One region of the Clostridium sp. LIBA-8841 genome, then DNA from elsewhere that is predicted to be linked to it. Evidence: a T-box and tRNA genes for the amino acid it is inferred to sense, from the RefSeq annotation. Region 1 holds a T-box; the other regions hold tRNA genes.

Region 1 (7,468 bases):
CAAATTTTTGATGAAATTCCACATGAATTCTTTGACGAGAAGGTTGATTTAATAATAAGTGAGGAAAAAATTATTAACTTAAAAAAAGTGAAATAATAAAAGAGTATTTTTGATAATTTAAATTTATTGATAATAATTTTTAGTTGTGCCAAAATTAAAGGAAATAGAATTGTGAGGTGGAAAATGTATGAAATTTGAAGAGTTTAAGTACGAAAGACCTAATATAGAAAAAGACAGAGAAAATATTAGAGTTTTCATAAAAGATTTAGAAAAAGCGAAAGACTTTGATGAAGCTAAGAAAGTCATAGGAGAAATAAATAAAATAAGAAACAATACAGCAACCATGATGGCTTTATCAGAAGTTAGACACACAATAAATACTGAGGATAAATTCTATAATGAAGAAAGTGATTTCTGGGATGAAAATTCTCCTCTTATAGAAGAAGTAAACAATGAGTTCTATAAAGCTTTAATTGATTCACCTTTTAAAGATGAAATAGGTGCTTATTATGGAGAAACTATAATAAAAGAAGCTGAGTATTCACAAAAGAGTTTTTCTAAAGAAGTAATAGAAGACATGCAACTTGAAAACAAATTAGGTAGTCAATATCAAAAGCTTATTGCTTCTGCAAAGATTGATTTTGATGGAGAAGAAAGAACATTAGCACAGCTAGCTCCTTTTGTGACATCATCAGATAGAGATGTTAGAAAAAGAGCTTCAGAGGCTAAATATAATTTCTTTGTTAAGCATGAAAATGAAATTGATGAAATCTTTGATAAGCTTGTAAAGATAAGAACCAGAATAGCTAAAAAGCTTGGTTATAACAATTTTGTTGAATTAGGTTATGTAAGAATGAGAAGATATGACTACAATAAAGAAATGGTTGAAAACTTTAGAAAGCAAGTTGAAGAATTTATAGTTCCTATAGATAGCAAATTATATAAGAGACAAGCTAAGAGATTAGGACTTGAATCATTAAAATATTATGATGAAAAATTTGAATTTTTAAGTGGAAATCCAACTCCAAAGGGAGATTCAAAGTGGATAGTTGAGAATGCAAAGGTGATGTATTCACAGCTTTCAAAAGAAACTAAGGAATTCTTTGATTTTATGGTTGAGAATAACTTAATGGATTTAGTAGCTAAGAAAGGGAAAGCAGCTGGTGGATATTGTACAAACTTCCCTAATTATAAAGCTCCATTTATATTCTCAAACTTTAATGGTACAGCAGGAGATGTAGATGTTTTAACTCATGAAGCAGGACATGCATTCCAAAACTTTAGAAGTTCTTGGATAGAAATGCAAGAATGTCAATGGCCAACTATGGAAAGTTGTGAAATTCATTCAATGAGTATGGAATTCTTTACTTGGCCTTGGATGTATTTATTCTTTAAAGAAGATACAGATAAATATAAGTTCTATCATTTAGGAGATGCAATTAAATTTATACCTTATGGGGTAACCGTAGATGAGTTCCAACACTTTGTATATGAAAATCCAGAGGCTACACCAAAAGAAAGAAAAGATGCATGGAGAATAATAGAGAAAAAATATCTTCCACATAAAAACTATGATGAGTGTGATTTCTTAGAAAGAGGTGGTTGGTGGTTCCAACAAAATCACATATTCCTATCACCATTCTATTATATTGATTATACATTAGCTCAAATATGCGCACTTCAATTCTGGAAAAAAGATAGAGAAAACCATGAAAGAGCGTGGGAAGATTATTTAAATCTTTGTAATATAGGTGGAACAAAAACATTCCTAGGATTATTAAAATACGCCAACTTAAAATCACCATTTGAAAACGGATGTGTCGAAAGTATAGTTGGAGTAGTAGATTCGTATCTAGAAGGCATAGATGATAGCAAATTCTAATATGTAATAAATCAAAAAAGAACTTGGAATAAATTATCCAAGTTCTTTTTGTTTAACTAAGTCTTTTATAGATTTGAAAGTTCTTAGTTTTCTTTGTTAGCTATTTCAAGAACTATTCTATTTACTAATTGATCTAAAGGCATAGCACCTTCTTCACCATTCTTTCTGCTTCTTACAGAAACTTCTCTGTTTTCAGCTTCTTTTTCTCCAACTACTAAGATATAAGGAGATCTCTCTAATCTAGCTTCTCTTATTTTGTATCCTATTTTTTCAGCTCTGTGGTCAGCTTCAACTCTAACGCCTCTTCTTCTTAATTCTTCAACAACTTCATTTGCATAATCAGCATATTTGTCTGAAAGAGGAAGAACTTTAGCTTGAACTGGAGCTATCCAAGTTGGAAGAGCACCTGCATATTTTTCTATAAGCATTGCTAGTGTTCTTTCATAACATCCGATTGAACTTCTGTGAATGATGTAAGGACGTTTCTTTTCTCCATCTTTATCGATGTAGTACATTCCGAATCTTTCAGCTAAAGCAAAGTCTATTTGGATAGTGATGATTGTATCTTCTTTTCCATGAACGTTCTTGAATTGAATATCAAGTTTTGGACCATAGAAAGCAGCTTCATCATCAGCTTCTGTGAAATCTATATTTAAGTGATTTAATATTTCTCTCATTATATTTTGAGTATTTTCCCAAGCTTCAGGATCATTGATGTACTTATCAGTATTGTTTGGATCCCATTTTGAGAATCTGTAAGTAATATCATCAGCTATTCCTAAAGTAGTCATAACATACTTAACTAAGTCAACAGTGTTTTTGAATTCATCTTCTAATTGCTCTGGAGTACATACTATATGTCCATCAGCAAGAGTGAATTGTCTTACTCTTATAAGACCATGCATTTCTCCTGAAGCTTCGTTTCTGAATAGAGTAGAAGTTTCAGCAAATCTTACAGGTAAGTCTCTGTAACTGTGTTGAGTAGCATTGTATATTGCATATTGGAATGGGCAAGTCATTGGTCTTAAAGCAAATACTTCGTTATCTACTTCTTCATCACCTAAAACAAACATTCCATCTTTATAGTGATCCCAGTGTCCTGATATTTTGTAAAGATCACTTTTAGCCATTAAAGGAGTTTTAGTTAAAACATATCCTCTTCTTTGCTCTTCATCTTCAATCCATCTTTGAAGAGTTTGAATGATTCTAGCACCTTTTGGCATTAATAGTGGAAGACCTTGACCTACATTTTCATCAGTAGTGAATATTCCAAGTTCTCTTCCTAATTTGTTATGGTCTCTTTTTTTAGCTTCTTCTAAAGCTTCTAAATAAGCATCTAATTCAGCTTTTTTAGGGAAAGCAGTACCATATACTCTTGAAAGCATTTTATTACTTTCGTCACCTCTCCAGTAAGCACCTGTAGATCTTAATAATTTAACAGCCTTCATTGGCTTAATGCTCATTAAGTGAGGACCAGCACATAAATCAACGAAATCACCTATTTGATAGAATGAGATTATTTCATCTTCTGGTAATTCATTTATAAGTTCAACTTTGTAAGGTTCATCCTTCATAAGTTCTAAAGCTTCATTTCTTGGAAGCTCAAATCTTTTTATTTCAGGATTTTCTTTTATTATTTTTTTCATTTCATCTTCTAATTTGTTTAATTCATCAGCTGTGAATGGTTTCTCAGTGTCAAAATCGTAATAGAATCCATTATCTATTGATGGTCCTATAGCTAATTTGTCTTGAGGGAATAATCTTTTAACTGCAGCAGCTAGTATATGAGAAGCTGTATGGTTAAAAGCGTGTTGTCCTTCTTTAGAATCGAAAGTACAGATTTCTAAGTTGGAATCCTCATTAACTATGAATCTTAAATCCTCAACTTTTCCATTTACTATACCGCAACATGCGTTTCTAGCTAAACCTTGGCTTATGCCTTGAGCTATTTCAAAAACTGATAGTCCAGCTTCAACTTCTTTTATTGAACCATCTTTAAGTGTAATTTTTATCATATCAATTTCTCCTTTCAAAATTATGTTTTTCATATAGTTATTTATCATTCATATAAAATAAAAAACTCTCGTCTCTTTTCTATATAGAAAAGGGACGAGAGTGTATATTCCCGTGGTTCCACCCAAATTGTACTTTAGTAATATTAAATAAAGTACCACTTAAATTAATCGTAACGTGATTATAACGGACTGGATTAGAGTCACTCAGAGGTAGTCTTCAACTAATTCCATTTAAAAGTACTTGCAGCTAATGTACTTTCTCTCTGAAAATGTACCAAAGTTTACTCGTCTCTTCATTGTGTTAATAGATTTATAATATTTACTTTAGATTATAAGTTTATTGGTTTTGTATGTCAATGGATAAAATAATAAAATAAAACTTAATTAAAAATTCTTAGAGTTTGTAAAATATAAGAACAACTTAGTATCTCAATATTATATAATCAAAGTTATACAATTGATACATTTAAATTAAAGTTTTTAGAGAATAATTTACAAAAAAAACTTGAAATAGAGTTTGAAAAATATTATAATTAAAACATAGTTTTGCAGGTGTGGCGGAATTGGCAGACGCACTAGACTTAGGATCTAGCGCCTACGGCGTGGGGGTTCGACTCCCTTCACCTGCACCACTAAGCGGGTGTAGTTCAATGGTAGAACACCAGCCTTCCAAGCTGGATACCCGGGTTCGATTCCCGGTACCCGCTCCAATTAAATATGCGGGAGTGACTCAATGGTAGAGTGTCACCTTGCCAAGGTGAAAGTTGCGAGTTCGAGTCTCGTCTTCCGCTCCATATAAAGCAACTGATATTTCAGTTGCTTTTTTCGTTTAATATAATAAATTAAAAGACTTTTATTCCAAATTTGGAATAAAAGTCTTTTTTTATACAGGAAATATTTTGAGTATAAGTAATTTGTTAAAATAAATCCTGATAAAAAGGTAACCTAAACTTTCTAGTATATTAGTCTTTTCTTAAGAATAAGGATATAAGAGGATATACAACTAATTAAATTTTTGTTTGGGAGAGAAATCTATGAAGAAAAAAGCCATAAGTTTATTATTAGCTACATGTATTGGAGGAACATGCATATTTTCAAATTATGTATCTGTGCTTGCAAATGAAAATAAAGATAACATAATTGAAGAGTTTGAAACTAAAGAACCTAAATTAGACTATGAATTAAATAAGAGCTTCAATGGTATTAATGACTATGTAGATATTACAGAAGACTTAGGGAAGATTGAAAATTTAACAGAGGGAACTATAGCTATTAAGTTTAAGGCAAATAATATTAATACATGGCAAACACTATTTTCTATGAGTGATAAAAATGATTCTAATAGTAGATTATTTGTTGGTATAACTAATACAGGTCGAATTCGATATGAAGTCAGAGAAAATGGACAATTAAAGCTAGGGTTTGAGTGGCCACATAGAAATTATAATGATGGAAAGTGGCATGGACTTGTTGTGAATATAGGGGGAGAGAATGGAGCAGAGTTATATGTAGACGGAAGTAAGTTATATTCTACTGGTAATAATATTAACATGAGCTTTTTTAATGGAGTAAATACGCCAAATAATTTAAATATAGGTAGAATATTAACCAGTGAAAATCAGAATGGACAATGGTATTTAAATGGAGAGATATCAAATATAAAAGTTTTTGATACGGCATTAAGTTCCAGTGAGTGTTTAGCTTTAAGTGAAGTAAATGAAGAATCTAACCCGGAACCAGAGGGAGAAAAGGAAGAGTTAATTAAAATGCTAAAAGGAGATAAGGATTTAAACGTAGTATTTACTGGAGATAGTATAACTCATGGCCCATTGCATACAAAAGGATACAGAAGTTACTCAGAACATTTTAGTGAAAGATTAAAAGGAGAAAGTATAAATAGAGTTACTAAAGAGGATAGTATGGTTTTTAATACTGGGGTTTCTAGTGCCACCACTAGAAATATAATAAACGGATTCGATACTTGGGTTAGTTTATATAATCCAGATATAGTCTTTATAATGATTGGTATGAATGATTCATCTAATCAAATGGTTCCTTTAGATGAATATAAAAGAAATGTAAGAGAGCTTGTTGATAGAGTAAGAGAAGGAGGAGCTATACCAGTTCTTCAGACAAGTAACACAATAAGAATGTCTTCTAATAGAGAGAGTCTTCCACTTTATATGGATGCTGTTAGAGAGATTTCAAGAGATAAAAATGTTACCTTAATAGATCATTATAAACATTGGGAAGATTTAGAGAAAGAAAATCCTAATATTAAAAATGAATTTTTGAATGATTCAATTCATCCAAATGAAAAAGGACATTTAGAAATGGTTAAGCTTATTTTTAAGGAACTAGAAATTTTTGAGGATGATAGTTATACCTGTAATTTAAATTATCCAATAAAAATAGAAAATGATTTTGGAAGGAGTGTAGATACAACATATTACCCTAAATATGAAGGCATAGAAGGAAAAGAAAGTTTAATCAATTATAATCTAGATAAGAAATTTAATGATGATTTTATAGACAAGTCAGAAGATTTGAATAAGGTCAGTAATTTAGGAAAAGGAACTATAGTCTCTAGGTTTAAAGTTGAGAATAATAGAAATGCTCAAACTATTTTAAGTCTTTCTGATTCTAGAGATGATGCTAGTAATGTTACTTTAGCTATAAATAATGGAAGTATTCACTTTTCAGCAAGAGAAAATGGGGTTTTCAAAAGTAATATAACTACCTCAAGAGGAGGTTATAATGATGGAATGTGGCATACAGTTGCAGTAGATGTAAGTGAAAGTGGAACTAAAATATATGTTGATGGAGAAATGATTCACAGTGATTCAAATAAAGGATTTTTTAATACTGTAACAGAAGCAAATACCTTAAATGTAGGAAGAAATTTAGATTATAAAACTTCTGGTGAATGGTTCTATTATGGGGATATATCTTATATAGATGTATATGATAATAATTTGTCTGAAGAGGAATTGATTAAATCAACTAAGGAGAATTTAAATGAAAACTTAGTTGATATTATAAAGATAATAAATGAAAATGAAAAAGTCTCTTGGGTATTTTTGGGTGATGATGATACTACTGGAAAAGGAGATACTTTTGGTTACAAGAATTATGTAGAGTATTTGGAAGAAAGAGTACGTTGGGAGTTAAATGGTGGAAGTATGGCTAAAAGAGAAAAGTTTATGGTGAACTCCGCTGTAGAAGATGCTAATTCTGAATATTTATTAAGTAATTTTGATAATTTAGCCACTAAATATAATCCTAAAGCTACTTTTATTATGATTGGAGGCAATGAAAACATTACTCCTGAAGAATTTAAAGCCAATTTAATTTCAATAGTTAATAGAACTGAGGAAATAGGAGCCGTACCAGTTTTACAAACACCAATTAAGAATGAAAAGAATATAGAGGATTATGTGCAAGTTATAAGGGAAGTAGCTAAAGAGGAAGAAGTATTATTAATAGATCACTATGAGTATTGGAGAAAATTAAATGAAAATCAAGAATGGCTTGGAGAATCTTGGCTCTTAGAGGGGAATCCAAATCATAG
Region 2 (7,468 bases), 360 kb from region 1:
CCTGGAGTTAACTCTTCAATTTTAGCAACAAATTTGAACCTTTTAGAATCAGATATAATGAATGCTCTTAATTATTGGCATGAAGAAGGTGTCATAAAATTAGTTCCTATAGATAAAATGAATAACTTTAAAATAGAGTTTGTAGACTTATCGGAAGGCAATCATTCATCAAATCAAAATTCTGTTGATTTATTGTCAGCACTTGATGAAAATAATACTAAAGATATGCTGAAAGATATAGAAAAACTTATATGTAGACCTTTATCAACAAAGGAAATGACTACCTATCTTTCTTGGCAAACAGAGCTTAATTTTTCCTCTGAGCTTATACTAATATTAATAGAGTATTGTGTATCTAAAGGAAAAAAAGATGTTAGATACATAGAAACAGTGGCTCTTGGTTGGCATAACGCCGGAATAAAATCAATAGAGGAAGCTCAAGCTTACATAACTAAAACAGAAGATAAATGGGTTAAAATAAGAAAAATACTTAAGTATTTAGGAATACAAAATACTGAGATAATGAAGCCTCAAGAAACTATGATGGAAAAATGGCTTCTAACTTATAACTTCTCTGTTGAGTTAATACTTAAAGCTTGTGACATATGCTTTGAAAGACTAAATAGAGCTGACTTTAAATATATAGACGGTATTTTAGCTAAATGGTTTAAAGACGGTATAAAAACTCTTGATGATGTTGCTAAGAAGGATGTTAAGAAGTCATCAAACATCAAAAAACCATTTAATACAAACAATACAGCTCAAATTCAAAAGAAACCAGCTAGAGAAGCAAACTTTACCCAAAGAGATTATGACTATGATTCCTTAGAAAAACAATTGTTAGGATGGGATACTGAATGATTAAAGGTTATAAAAGTCAATTAATGGATATGTACGAAAAAATTCGTCAAAAAGAAAAATCAAATCTAGCTAATAGACAAAAAGAAATAAAAGAAAAAATACCTCAAGTATTTGAATATGAAAGAGAAATAAGTAAGCTTTCTCTAAAACTTTCAATGCTTGCTTTAAGAAAGCATGAAAAAGAAAGTTTTGAAAAACTAAGAAAAGAAATCGAAAATCTTAGAGATGAAAAAGATCAACTGCTTGCTATGAATGGATATTCAAAAGATTATTTAGATATGCATTATAAATGTGAAAAGTGTAAAGATACAGGATATATAGGCGCTGAAAAATGTGTTTGTTACAAAAGAAAACTTGTAGAGATATACTATGAGAATTCTCATATGGCTGATGCCTTAAAATTAAATAACTTTTCAAAATTTGATATAAATGTTTTTTCTTCTATGAGCAAAGGAAATGAAAAGTATTCTCCAAGAGAAAATATGCAAATCATTATAGACAAAATGATTAATGGATATATTCCAAAATTTAATAGCCATAATGAAAATATACTTTTCTATGGAAGTCCTGGTACCGGAAAAACATTTATGACTTATTGTATAGCTAAAGAGTTATTAGATAATGGATTTCTTGTAGTTTATAGAACTTCTGATGAGCTTATTAGAAATCTTAGAGAAATAAGGTTTAATAATGATCGTGAATTAGAAGGATTGCTTATAAATTGTGATTTACTTGTTATTGATGATTTAGGAGCCGAACAAATAACTGATTTCTCAACTACTGAGTTATTTACTCTTCTAAACAAAAAAATATTATTAAATAAAAAAATGATTATATCAACTAATTTAAATTTACCTGAACTCAAACAGGCTTATGCAGAAAGAATAACTTCAAGATTACTTGGAAACTTTATTCTGTTTAAAACCTATGGAGATGACATAAGAATAAAGAAAAATCTTCAAAAAAGAAAGAATATATCTTATCTTACTTAAAAGATAAGATATATTCTTTTGGCATAAATAAATTAAATATCGAAATATTCTTTTGAAGAATAAAAAAGAACTTCAGTTAAACTGAAGTTCTGTGGAGCTGATGATCGGACTTGAACCGATAACCTGCTGATTACAAGTCAGCTGCTCTGCCAATTGAGCCACACCAGCGCATGGCGACTCAGAAGGGGCTCGAACCCTCGACCTCCGGCGTGACAGGCCGGCACTCTAACCAACTGAGCTACTGAGCCATTTAAAGTTTATGGTGGTCGCAACAGGGATCGAACCTGTGACCCCCTGCTTGTAAGGCAGGTGCTCTCCCAGCTGAGCTATGCGACCTTATATGGTGACCCCTAGGGGAATCGAACCCCTGTTACCACCGTGAAAGGGTGGTGTCTTAACCGCTTGACCAAGGGGCCAAAACTGGCGACTCAGAAGGGGCTCGAACCCTCGACCTCCGGCGTGACAGGCCGGCACTCTAACCAACTGAGCTACTGAGCCATTAAAAACTTTAATGGTGGTCGCAACAGGGATCGAACCTGTGACCCCCTGCTTGTAAGGCAGGTGCTCTCCCAGCTGAGCTATGCGACCGTAATATGGTGACCCCTAGGGGAATCGAACCCCTGTTACCACCGTGAAAGGGTGGTGTCTTAACCGCTTGACCAAGGGGCCAAAAATGTGGCGACTCAGAAGGGGCTCGAACCCTCGACCTCCGGCGTGACAGGCCGGCACTCTAACCAACTGAGCTACTGAGCCATTAAAAGTTTTTATGGTGGTCGCAACAGGGATCGAACCTGTGACCCCCTGCTTGTAAGGCAGGTGCTCTCCCAGCTGAGCTATGCGACCGTGATGGTGACCCCTAGGGGAATCGAACCCCTGTTACCACCGTGAAAGGGTGGTGTCTTAACCGCTTGACCAAGGGGCCACATTAACTCTTAAAACCACATCATTTTTGACCAGTTTTAGCTTTAAACTAAATTTGTTTATTTTGTTTTTGTCTTTCGCACTTGGCGACCTGACAAGGAATATAATACCCAAAAAATAATCTTATGTCAACACTTTTTTCAGTCATTTTAGTCTATTTATAGCTATTTAATAAAATTATATTTATTATTCGCTTTTTTACTCAAAATTACTCTCATTTTCTATTTTTTCAACTATTTTTTTATAAATTTCTAATTGTCTTTCTCTCCAAGCTCTCTGCTCTTTTAATTTTTCCATGTTAAAATGACAGATTTCAAGGAATTCTGGCTCTTCTAGGACCTTAATATTGAACTTATAGCTGTCCTCTCTGAAGTTTCTTCCACTAGCTTCGATTTTTATTGGATATTGTCCATTTAAGTATATCAATATATCTTTATCCCAGAATCCTCTTTTATTAGCGCCTTTAGAAAAATCATTTAAAACTTCTAAAGATTTTACCTCTTCAATTGATTCCTCAAGTGAATCAATTATTCCTTTATAAAATAAAGCCGAAATTCCTCTATTTATTTTTATTTTTAATAGATTAAGATTTTTTTTAATAATATCATCAATTTCTCCTTCTGAAATAAGTTCTCCATCTTTCATTTTGAAAGTTTTTATTCCTGACTTATCAGAATAATCTACAACTACTTGATCATAATTCATCCTTCTAATCTTTAATTCTGTATTGTGTCCCTCCATAGTACTATTTGTAATTTTAAATTTCATAATACTCACCTCATTATTTAGTATTGCTCCTAAAAAAAATAATATGACTTATGATTTTTATCATTCTTTAAGTATTTAATAATAAGTAAATATGATACAATACAAACTTAGAAATGTTATCATTAAATAAACAAGACTTTTAGAAAATTATTTTTAGGTTAGTATAAAAATTAAGATATAACGATACGAGAAGGGAGAAATTAAACTTATGATATACCATGACGTAGTTGTTCTAGGCGGTGGAGCTTCTGGTTTAACAGCTGCAATTACAGCAAAAGATTTTGGTTTAGATGTTGCTATAGTCGAAGGAACAGACAGAATAGGAAAAAAGATTCTTACTACAGGTAACGGTAGATGCAATATAACTAATTCATTAATAGGATTTCCATTTTCAAATTTTCACAGTAGTAATGATGGATTTTTTATTAAAACATTAAGCAAGTTCTCTGTTGAGGATACAAAGGCTTTCTTTCTTAATCTAGGATTACCAATAATAGAACTTGAAAAAGGTAAAAGTTATCCTCAATCTTTACAAGCTTCTTCTGTTGTGGATATATTAAAAATATCTTTAGAAGAACGTGAAATTCCTCTTTATAATTCATATAAGATAAAATCTATCCACAAATCAAAAGGAAAATTTGTTTTATCCACAGGAAATGAAGATTCTCCTGTGATTAAGTGCAAAAAGTTAATTATGGCTTGTGGAGGAAAATCTGCCCCTAAAACTGGTTCTGATGGTTCAGGTTATACTTTAGCTAAAAATTTAGGACACTCAATTGTTGAACCTAATCCAGCTATTGTTCAATTAAAACTCTCTCATAATAAATTAAAAGCTTTATCTGGAATAAAGTTTAATGGCTATGCTGAAGTTTTATGTGATAGAGAAAGTATTAGAAAAGACTTTGGAGAGATTTTATTCACAGACTATGGAATATCAGGTCCTCCAATACTACAAATTTCTAGAGAAGCATCTTTAGGATGTTTTAAAGGTAAAGATGTTAAGATTGTAGTTGATATGATGCCTGAAAAGTCATTAACTGAATTAGAAGATTTCTTAGAAGGACACTTTGCTGTTTTTTCTTGTAGAGAAGTTATAAACTCGCTTATAGGTATTGTTAATAAAAAAATGATACCTATACTTTTAAAAGAAGCAGGTATCGATAATTTACATAAACCATGTTATGAACTTACTTGGAAAGAGAAAAAATCATTGATAAATCTTATGAAATCTTGGGAATTTAAATGTACTGGAACAAATGGCTTCCAAGCAGCTCAAGTAACTACTGGTGGAGTAAACACAAAAGAAGTTGATCCAGAAACCCTTCAATCAAAAATCGTAGATAATCTTTATTTCTGTGGGGAATTATTAGATGTTGATGGTGATTGTGGTGGATTCAATTTACAATGGGCTTGGAGTTCAGGATTCACTGTTGCTCTTTCCTGCACACTTTAATAAGTAGACTATTGAAATAATCATATATATTAAAATAAAAAATTATAAATATTAAATTAGATTAATAGTTATTAAAAAAGGTGTTTAATTAGAAAATAAAACTTTCTAATTAAACACCTTTTCTATCTATGAAAATTTCATAACATAACTTCTAAATTTAAATTACCCCTTAACTATTAATTAAAACTCTTTTTTCCAAATAGTTTCTATTAGAGCTGATACTTCTCCTAATCTATGATTAATTATCTTGTAAAGGCACTTATATCCCTCTTCAATCTCGTCCCACTGGCAGACAATACTTACATCATCACCAAGTCTAACTTCTTTCTCATACTTTATTTTAGCTGATATAAGACTATATTCATCTAAAATACACTCTGGAGTAGCTTCCATAGTCCACTCTAAGTATTTAGTGTTATTAACATGCTTATTGAAATCTATATCGCTTCTTCTCACTGAAAGGTTTGCTTCTAAATCTTCTCTTATTAATTTTTCGACTTTAGTTGATTTTAATTCCACCTCTCCAGTATCAGCCATATTTATTAACTCACAATATTCCTTAGGAATCCTAACTGCTCTACGCTTTTCTAAATCTATTAATAAGAATATAATTTTTCCTTCTGCAATAAGTTCATTTTTATCATCATAAACTTTATAAACTCTACTAGCATAGAACTTTTTTATTCCTTCTAAATAAGTTTCTACATTAATAGAACTTTTATATGGTATTGGCTTCTTTATATCAATTGAATAACTATAAATAATCCAACTTAATCCTTGATCTTTTAAGTATTTAATACCCTCATAAGCTAACTCTTCTTCATGAACCGCTGATACATCACCAAAAATTTTCATAAGTGGTACCATTCTTACATTTTTGTTGATATCTGAGTCATAATATAATACGTCATATTTTTTTGCAAATTTATTTTCGCTCATAATTTCATTCTCCTAAATATTTTTTAATACCAATAAGTTTCTGCTAAAGTAATGTTTTTTCCTTCTTCATTCTGTACTTTATGAAGAACTTTTATTTCATTTTCTCCTCTAATTATTTTTGATTTTATATTTACATTATGACCATATGTAATTTCTTTTTCAAATTTTATTTTTATTCTTTTCATTTTATATTTTAAAACAATATCCACTGGAACGGTCTCTAAAACCCATTCTATGTACTTAATATTACTAACATGCTTATTTAAATCTATATCTAAATATCTTATATGAAACTCTAAAGAAATATCTTCTTCTTCGAATTTCTCAAAATCTAGCTTTTTTCTTAATAATTTTGAAGACTCTTTACTTACCCCATGAGCCTCATATTCTGCATCACTTATCCTTGCAGGTCTTCTAGTACTCTTATTTATTAAAAAAGCTAATACATTAGCTCTAGACACTAAATTTCCTTCCATATCATAAGCCTCGAATATTCTATTAGCATAAAATTTTCTTATAGATTCAACATAAGTTCTAACTTTAACTTTTTCCCTATATCTCGGATATCTATTCACGATTATGTCATAATCAAAAAATACCCATGTAGTATCATTATCATTGTTTGTACAATTCATTGAATTTTCTTCTTCTTGACTCAAGCAACAATCAGAAAAGAAATTCATCATTGAAGTTATTCTACAGTCTTTTCTTCCATCAGTTTCTCCATAAGTAATTTCATATATTTTTTCATACGTCTTCCCCATTTATATCACTCCTCATTTGGAAGTATATCAAATCAAAAAATACCTTTCAAACAACAAAAACACCACTAAATTAGCTAATTTAGTGGTGTTCTTTTACAAATATATCAATACAAACAAAGTATTATGGATTCTTATTTAAAGTATCTGTTTAATAATCCAGCGAAAGCTTTTCCGTGTCTAGCTTCGTCTTTACACATTTCGTGAACTGTATCGTGGATTGCATCTAAGTTTAATTGTTTAGCTAAAGTAGCTAAGTCTTTCTTACCTTGACAAGCTCCATGCTCTGCATTTACTCTTGCTTGTAAGTTAGCTTTTGTATCAGCTTCTACAACTTCTCCTAACATTTCTGCGAATTTAGCAGCATGCTCTGCTTCTTCGAAAGCTATTCTTTGATATGCTTCAGCAACTTCTGGGAATCCTTCTCTATCAGCTTGTCTAGCCATAGCTAAGTACATTCCTACTTCTGTACACTCTCCCATGAAGTTAGCTTGTAATCCTTCAATTATTCTTTCATCTACACCTTTAGCAACTCCGATTCTGTGCTCGTCAGCGAATGCTAAGTCTTCTCCTTGCTCTATGAACTTGTCAGCTCCAACTCCACATACTGGGCATTTTTCTGGTGCTTTTTCTCCTTCGTAAACATATCCACATACTGTACAAACAAATTTTTTCATAATATTATTCCTCCTACAAAACAAACATTTATTTAATTTCAATTTATAATCATAATTTAAAAGTCTTTATTATTAAGTCGTTTCTTGTTGATGTTT
Region 3 (7,468 bases), 160 kb from region 1:
AGGACTTTAGAAAAATATTATCTTTAAATTCAGCCAATTTTACACTAGAGTTTTCAGAGAATGTAGTAAATATAAAGTGTTTAGGATATGGTCATGGGGTTGGAATGAGCCAATGGGGAGCAAATGTAATGGGTAAGGATGGAAAAAAATATGATGAAATATTAGAACATTACTTTAAAGAAAGTAATGTAGAAAAAAGTAATAAGGTTTTTATGTATAAGTAGTTAAAACAACAAGCAAATATTTATTTGCTTGTTGTTTTTTTTATAAAAAAGATTTTTATATGTGTATTAATTTAGGATAAATGGACAGAATTAGTAACGGAGGTGTTGAAAATGAATAAAAAAGACCAATTTAAGAGATTTATTAAAAAGGATGGATTTTATGTAGTTTTATTTGTTTGCCTATGCTTAATAGCAACAGTTGGAGTAGTGGTAGCAAATAAGAGTGCTAATAACACAGTAGATGAAAGCATAGTAGAAAATACAGAGGATAATAGTACTACAACTGGTAATACATTTGATGATGCAGAGCTAGTTGAAGGAAAAACAGAGGGGACAGATAATTCAGAAGAGACTACATCTAATACAGATGTAGAAGAAAATAGTGACGTAGTAAATCCAGAAGCAAAAAATACAGATGATTCTGTAGCTACTTCAAACCAAAATCAAAGTTTTATATCACCGGTTAAAGATGGAGTTATAACAAGAGGATATAACTTAGAACCTAGATTAAATGAATCAGGTCAAAGTGCATCTGTTTATAAAGGTATAGATATTGAAGTTGCTGAAGGAACAGAGGTTTTAGCAATTGGTGATGGTAAGGTTGTAGAAGCTGGAAAAGGAAATTCAAAAGAAGGATGCTTTGTTAAGATAGAGCATCAAAATGGTGTAGTTGGATTTTATGGAAACTTAGATCCTGAAATAAAAGTTAAAGAAGGAGATACTGTTAAAAAAGGAGATCCTGTAGGTAAGGTTGGGAAAACTATCCAAAATAGTCCAAGTGATAGAGTTTCTGAAACTTATTTAATGTTCCATATGGAAAATTCTAAAGAACCAGTAGATCCACAAAAATATTTAAAGGATATTCCAGTAAGAGAATAATTTAAGAGATAATCAGCTGCCTTAAAGGCAGCTGATTAAATAATAGTAATATTTTTAAGGAGGTAAGGTTCTTGAAAGATTATATTGAGGAAAGAGTTTTAGAAGTAGCGCAGTACATTATTTATTCAAGAGCTACTATACGGAAAACAGCTAAGGTTTTTGGAGTAAGTAAGAGTACTATACATAAGGATATGACTGAAAGGTTGCCTAAAATAAATCCAGATATAGCTGAAGAGGCAAAAAGTATATTGGATTTAAATAAGGCTGAAAGACATATAAGAGGTGGAAAAGCTACTAAGTTAAAATATAAAGTTGTTGAATGATAAAAATATTCCTTATATAATAAAAGTTAGTATTTATGTATAATTTTATAGGAAATAATAATTTTATTATATATTAGGGAGTGTAAATATGTGGTTTTGGAGAAAAGGTACAGATATGGGTATAGACCTTGGAACAGCAACAGTTCTTGTCTATATGAAAGATAAAGGTATAGTCCTAAAAGAGCCATCAGTGGTAGCTATAGACAAAAATAAAAACAAAGTTTTAGCAGTAGGAGAAGCTGCAAGACAAATGATTGGTAGAACACCAGGAAATATAGTAGCATTAAGACCTATGAGAAATGGTGTAATATCAGATTATGAAATGACAGAGGCTATGCTAAAATATTTCATTAAAAAAGGTGTTGGAAATAGAAGAATATCAGCGCCAAAGGTTATGGTATGCATACCTTCTCAAGCAACTGAAATAGAGAAAAGAGCAGTTATAGATGCTGCTAAAAATTCAGGAGCTAAAAATGTATATCTTATAGAAGAACCATTAGCTGCTGCCATAGGAGCTGGATTAGATATATCAAAAGCTAGTGGCCATATGGTTGTAGATATAGGCGGAGGAACAGCAGACATTGCTATAATATCTTTAGGTGGAATTGTTATTAGACAATCTGTGAAGGTCGCTGGTGATAAATTTGATGAAGCTATAATCAAGTTTGTTAGAAATAAATATAAACTTATGATTGGTGAGAGAACTGCCGAAGAACTTAAAATAAATGTTGCTACAGTCGTAGAAGGAAATAGAAATGAGTTCATGGAAGTGAGAGGAAGAAATTTAATAACTGGTCTACCTGGAGTTATAAAAGTAGATAGTGAAGAACTTAGAATGGCATTAAAAGATCAAGTAAATATAATTGGTGAAGCGGTACATTCTGTTCTTGAAAAAACGCCACCAGAGTTAGCTGCTGATATAATTGAAGAAGGAATTCTTATGACTGGTGGAGGAGCTTTACTAAATGGTTTAGATAAATTCATTGAGCAAAGAACTGGCGTTAAGGTTAATGTAGCAGAAGATGCTGTAAGGTGTGTAGCGGAAGGAACTGGAAAGGTTCTTAAAGCCTTTGAAAAAATAAACTTAAGTACGGACGATTTAGAAGTAAAATTAATTGATGAATAAAATTAACCATATATCTCTTAATATTAAGAGATATATGGTTAATTTTTTTTTGTACTTAAATAATAAGCATGTATTAGAGCATCAACGATAACTTTAGCCATGTCTAATATGAAGCTTAATCTAATAGGTCTAGTAGTAAATAAATCTATATTTTCCGATGAATCAACTATTGCAATAATAGAAGTATCACCAACGCTTCTTAGAGTTTTCCCAACACCTTTTCCTGGGTGTATAGGCTCGTTTCTAGTATGAATTTCTCCAATAGATTTTGAATCTCCTAAACAGGCATCTATAGCTATTATTTTATATCCAGGATAATTTTTTAATATCTCAGTTATTTTTTTATCAAGATTAAGTGCATGTATAGGAGAGTCAAGTGTACCAAATATATTTAAAGGAAAGAATTTTTCTTTCAATAGAGTTCCAACTAGTGGTCCTAAACAATCACCTATACATTTATCTGTACCTATACATACTATTAATGTTTTTTCATCTATATTATCTTTTAAAAAATTTGAAATTTCATAATATGCTAAATAATGTTCGTAATAAGTCTTTATTTTATTCAAGGCTTCACCTCCTGATTAATTATATGAAAGGATAGTAAGAAATATTAAAGAGAAGTATAAAAAAGATTTTAGGTGGCAATTATTAAAAGAGGAGGTGAATATGTTTATGAATAGAGGATTTTTAAGTTTTCTAATACTTTTCTTTACTACAATTACAATGGGGATTATGTTGTACTTTGTTAATTTAAATTTTGAGCATAGCCCAAAATTTGAAGTTAATAGTATAGAAAAAGAAAAGAAGAATCATTTAGATGAAAACAGTAATGAAAATAAAGAATATAATAAAATTGAGGAAAAAAAAGAAAAAGAAGATAATAATAAATTAAATCAAAATAATAATTCTGATAAAAAAGAAGATGATATTTTTGATGAGTATGAACTTGAAATAGAAGAAAATGAAGATGAGATAGAAGAAAAAATCGGAGAGGCAGTAAAAGATATTGAGAAAAATAAAGATAATAATAATTTTGAAGTAAAGGATTCTTTGGAAGAAGAAAGCAAAGAGGTCTTTAGGATGGATAAATATTCAATTCCGAAAAAAATAGCAAAATCAGATAAGCTTAAATTGATGTCTATAGCTAAAAATTTATCTATATTAGATTATGGAATATTATTAGAGCATATTAAAAGAAGTGATGAGCTAGATGCTGCAGTTGATATATTTAGAATTTTAAAGGATAGATTAGAGGAGAATGAGTACAAGGAAATGAAAGATATATTGAGTCCATACATAAATATTGAGTTGATTGAAGAAAATATATAATTAAAAAAGAAGTAAACAAAAGATATATAGAGAAAATTCGAAATAACTTAACATAATTATCAAAAATGGGCTAAAATTGAGTTTGAAATAAAAAGCGTAACAATATATACTAAATCTTGTCGATTGGCGGTGAGTCAAACCGACAAAGAAAAATAATAAATATGCTGGTGTGGCTCAATTGGCAGAGCAGCTGACTTGTAATCAGCAGGTTATCGGTTCAAGTCCGATCATCAGCTCCATAAGTGGTGGAATTCCCGAGTGGCCAAAGGGGGCAGACTGTAAATCTGTTGTCGGACGACTTCGAAGGTTCGAATCCTTCTTCCACCACCAATAAGGTCGCATAGCTCAGCTGGGAGAGCACCTGCCTTACAAGCAGGGGGTCACAGGTTCGATCCCTGTTGCGACCACCATTAAAAATAATAAATATGCTGGTGTGGCTCAATTGGCAGAGCAGCTGACTTGTAATCAGCAGGTTATCAGTTCAAGTCTGATCATCAGCTCCATAAGTGGTGGAATTCCCGAGTGGCCAAAGGGGGCAGACTGTAAATCTGTTGTCGGACGACTTCGAAGGTTCGAATCCTTCTTCCACCACCATTTATTTAAAAGAAAACAAAATATTAATATGCTGGTGTGGCTCAATTGGCAGAGCAGCTGACTTGTAATCAGCAGGTTATCAGTTCAAGTCTGATCATCAGCTCCATATGTGGTGGAATTCCCGAGTGGCCAAAGGGGGCAGACTGTAAATCTGTTGTCGGACGACTTCGAAGGTTCGAATCCTTCTTCCACCACCAGCAAGAGACACTTGGAAATAGTGTCTCTTTGTTTAAAATAATATCTCAATAAAATAGAATATTTAGTATTTATATACTCTTATCCAGAGAGGTGGAGGGAAAAAGGCCCTATGAAACCCGGCAACCAGTGAGAAATCACCACGGTGCCAATTCCGGTAAAGAATTTTCTTTACAAGATGAGAGAAGATAAATTTAGTGTATAACTAGAATCTCTTCTTAAATCTTTTAAAGATTTAGAAGAGATTTTTTTGTTAATAAAATATATCTTAAAAGCGCGCATTAAGATATGTAATTTTTAAAATGAAAAAACTAAAGATATTATTTTATATAGTTGGAAAGAATAATTTAATAAATAATTAAAAAATGAAAGGGGTGAATCGGCTATCTTATTTAGCATAGTAAGATAGCATTATAGCCATGAGAAGATTATTTACATCAGAATCAGTTACTGAAGGACATCCAGATAAAATATGTGACCAAATTTCAGATGCAGTTTTAGACGCTATATTTGAAAAAGATCCAAATGCAAGAGTTGCTTGCGAAACAGCTGTTACTACAGGATTAGTAATGGTAATGGGAGAAATAACAACTAATTGTTATGTTGATATTCCTAAAATAGCTAGAGAAACTATCAAAAATATAGGTTATGATAGAGCTAAATATGGTTTTGACTGTGAAACTTGTTCAGTTATGACTACAATTGATGAGCAATCATCAGACATAGCTATGGGAGTTGATGAAGCTCTAGAATCAAGAGCAGGAGAAAAAATTGACATAGATGCAGTTGGAGCTGGAGATCAAGGAATGATGTTTGGTTTTGCTACTAATGAAACTGAAGAATTTATGCCAGCACCAATAGCTATGGCTCATAGATTATCAAGAAGATTAACAGAAGTAAGAAAGAACGGAACTTTACCTTATTTAAGACCAGACGGAAAAACACAAGTTACTGTTGAGTACGAAAATGATAAACCTGTTAGAATAGATGCTATAGTAATTTCAACACAACATGGTCCAGAAATATCTCAAGAGCAAATTCAAGCTGATTTAATGGAACATGTTATAAAAGCTGTTATACCAGCAGAATTATTAGATGAAAACACTAAATATTACATAAATCCAACAGGAAGATTTGTTATTGGTGGACCTCAAGGAGATTCAGGATTAACAGGAAGAAAAATTATAGTTGATACTTATGGTGGATATGGAAGACACGGTGGTGGTGCTTTCTCAGGAAAAGATCCAACTAAGGTTGATAGATCAGCTGCATATGCTGCTAGATGGGTAGCTAAAAACTTAGTAGCTGCAGGTATTGCAGATAAGTTAGAAGTTCAAGTTGCTTATGCTATCGGTGTTGCTAGACCAGTATCAATCATAGTAGATACTTTTGGAACTGGAAAAATATCAGATGAAGAAATAGTTAATATAATAAATAAGGTATTTGATTTAAGACCAGGTGCTATAATAAGAGACCTAGAATTAAGAAGACCTATATACAAACAAACAGCAGCTTATGGACACTTTGGAAGAACAGATTTAGATCTTCCATGGGAAAAGTTAGATAAAGTTGAAGAGATAAAAAAACATCTTTAAGATAAATAGAGTTAAAGTTCAGAAGTTTATATTCTTCTGAACTTTAACTTTTTTATGTTGATCTAAGCAGGAAGAGATAGCTTAAAATCAACCTTTACTTAAAACAGAGCCTAATATTATTTTGATTATTAAATTAATGTTTTATGAAGTTAGATGATAGTTAATATGGTTTATAAATAAAAAAATACTTTGGATTAATCCAAAGTATTTTTTTATTTATATTAAGCTTTATGAACTAGTTTTCCATTAACTATTACATATTTTATGTTTATATCTTCATCAAAGATAATTAAATCAGCATCATAGCCTTCTTTAATTAATCCTTTTCTATCTTCAACTTTACAATGTCTAGCCCCATTATAAGTAGCCATTTTTATAACTTCATAAAGTGGGTATTTTGTATTGTTAAATACATTTTTAACAGCTACATCTAAAGTTAAAACTGAACCAGCTAAAGAACCAGTTAATAATCTAGCAGCTCCATTTTTAACCTCAACATCTTGACCACCTAATGAGTATCTTCCATCTGGCATACAACAAGCCATCATAGCATCAGTTATTAATAAGACTTTATCTGGTGTTTTTTGGTTATAAGCTACTCTTAAGCTTGGGAATGAAATGTGAATACCATCAGAAATTGTTTCTGTAGTTATATCGCTATCAAACACAGCACCTACAACACCTGGTTCTCTATGAGTAAATGGAGTCATAGCATTGAAAAGGTGAGTAGAGTGAGAACAACCACATCTTATACCTTCCATAGCTTCTTCGTAAGTAGCTTTAGTGTGTCCCATTGAAACAACTATTCCTTTTTCGCTTAAGAATTTAGTAAGTTCTTTAGCCCCATCTACTTCTGGAGCAAGAGTTATTGAAACAACATCATCTTCAAAAGCTCCAACTAATTTATAGAAGTTTTCTTTTGATGGAGGTATTAAGAAATCAGGATTTTGAGCTCCTATAGCACTTGGACTTATGAAAGGTCCTTCAAGGTGAGCTCCTAAAACATTTGCTCCATCAGTTCCTTCAACTTTAGCTTGGTGTATAGCTCCCATTGATTTTAAAACATCTTCAGCAGCTACCGTCATTGTTGTTGGTGTGAATGAAGTAGTACCATGCTTAACTATTACTTTTGAAATTTCATTAATAGCTTCATAAGTACCATCCATAGTATCGTGTCCACCAGCTCCATGTATATGAACA

Evidence for each region. The T-box of region 1 lies ahead of thrS (threonine--tRNA ligase). A T-box ahead of a tRNA ligase gene usually reads a tRNA of that ligase, here a tRNA-Thr.
Region 2: it has a tRNA-Thr gene. The T-box ahead of thrS (threonine--tRNA ligase) is inferred to sense a tRNA for this amino acid. The anticodon was not compared.
Region 3: it has a tRNA-Thr gene. The T-box ahead of thrS (threonine--tRNA ligase) is inferred to sense a tRNA for this amino acid. The anticodon was not compared.

The regions. Positions count from the first base shown of each region.
Region 1 is NZ_CM173488.1:3,446,986-3,454,453, reverse strand. Features, by position in the region: gene AC2A4K_RS15330 (5-formyltetrahydrofolate cyclo-ligase) at 1-96, shown strand, start outside; gene AC2A4K_RS15325 (M3 family oligoendopeptidase) at 188-1,882, shown strand; gene thrS (threonine--tRNA ligase) at 1,966-3,897, opposite strand; T-box leader at 3,985-4,203, opposite strand; tRNA gene AC2A4K_RS15315 (tRNA-Leu) at 4,446-4,529, shown strand; tRNA gene AC2A4K_RS15310 (tRNA-Gly) at 4,534-4,607, shown strand; tRNA gene AC2A4K_RS15305 (tRNA-Gly) at 4,617-4,691, shown strand; gene AC2A4K_RS15300 (GDSL-type esterase/lipase family protein) at 4,932-7,468, shown strand, end outside.
Region 2 is NZ_CM173488.1:3,805,448-3,812,915, forward strand. Features, by position in the region: gene AC2A4K_RS17025 (DnaD domain protein) at 1-861, shown strand, start outside; gene AC2A4K_RS17030 (ATP-binding protein) at 858-1,853, shown strand; tRNA gene AC2A4K_RS17035 (tRNA-Thr) at 1,946-2,021, opposite strand; tRNA gene AC2A4K_RS17040 (tRNA-Asp) at 2,025-2,101, opposite strand; tRNA gene AC2A4K_RS17045 (tRNA-Val) at 2,114-2,189, opposite strand; tRNA gene AC2A4K_RS17050 (tRNA-Glu) at 2,195-2,269, opposite strand; tRNA gene AC2A4K_RS17055 (tRNA-Asp) at 2,275-2,351, opposite strand; tRNA gene AC2A4K_RS17060 (tRNA-Val) at 2,366-2,441, opposite strand; tRNA gene AC2A4K_RS17065 (tRNA-Glu) at 2,448-2,522, opposite strand; tRNA gene AC2A4K_RS17070 (tRNA-Asp) at 2,530-2,606, opposite strand; tRNA gene AC2A4K_RS17075 (tRNA-Val) at 2,621-2,696, opposite strand; tRNA gene AC2A4K_RS17080 (tRNA-Glu) at 2,701-2,775, opposite strand; gene AC2A4K_RS17085 (hypothetical protein) at 2,973-3,542, opposite strand; gene AC2A4K_RS17090 (BaiN/RdsA family NAD(P)/FAD-dependent oxidoreductase) at 3,751-4,995, shown strand; gene AC2A4K_RS17095 (acyl-ACP thioesterase domain-containing protein) at 5,176-5,934, opposite strand; gene AC2A4K_RS17100 (acyl-[acyl-carrier-protein] thioesterase) at 5,958-6,698, opposite strand; gene AC2A4K_RS17105 (NADH peroxidase) at 6,830-7,372, opposite strand.
Region 3 is NZ_CM173488.1:3,288,119-3,295,586, reverse strand. Features, by position in the region: gene spoIID (stage II sporulation protein D) at 1-224, shown strand, start outside; gene AC2A4K_RS14485 (M23 family metallopeptidase) at 336-1,103, shown strand; gene spoIIID (sporulation transcriptional regulator SpoIIID) at 1,175-1,426, shown strand; gene mreB (rod shape-determining protein MreB) at 1,515-2,552, shown strand; gene yyaC (spore protease YyaC) at 2,591-3,121, opposite strand; gene AC2A4K_RS14465 (hypothetical protein) at 3,222-3,884, shown strand; tRNA gene AC2A4K_RS14460 (tRNA-Thr) at 4,048-4,123, shown strand; tRNA gene AC2A4K_RS14455 (tRNA-Tyr) at 4,129-4,214, shown strand; tRNA gene AC2A4K_RS14450 (tRNA-Val) at 4,219-4,294, shown strand; tRNA gene AC2A4K_RS14445 (tRNA-Thr) at 4,312-4,387, shown strand; tRNA gene AC2A4K_RS14440 (tRNA-Tyr) at 4,393-4,478, shown strand; tRNA gene AC2A4K_RS14435 (tRNA-Thr) at 4,509-4,584, shown strand; tRNA gene AC2A4K_RS14430 (tRNA-Tyr) at 4,590-4,675, shown strand; SAM riboswitch class I at 4,752-4,858, shown strand; gene metK (methionine adenosyltransferase) at 5,093-6,268, shown strand; gene nagA (N-acetylglucosamine-6-phosphate deacetylase) at 6,490-7,468, opposite strand, start outside.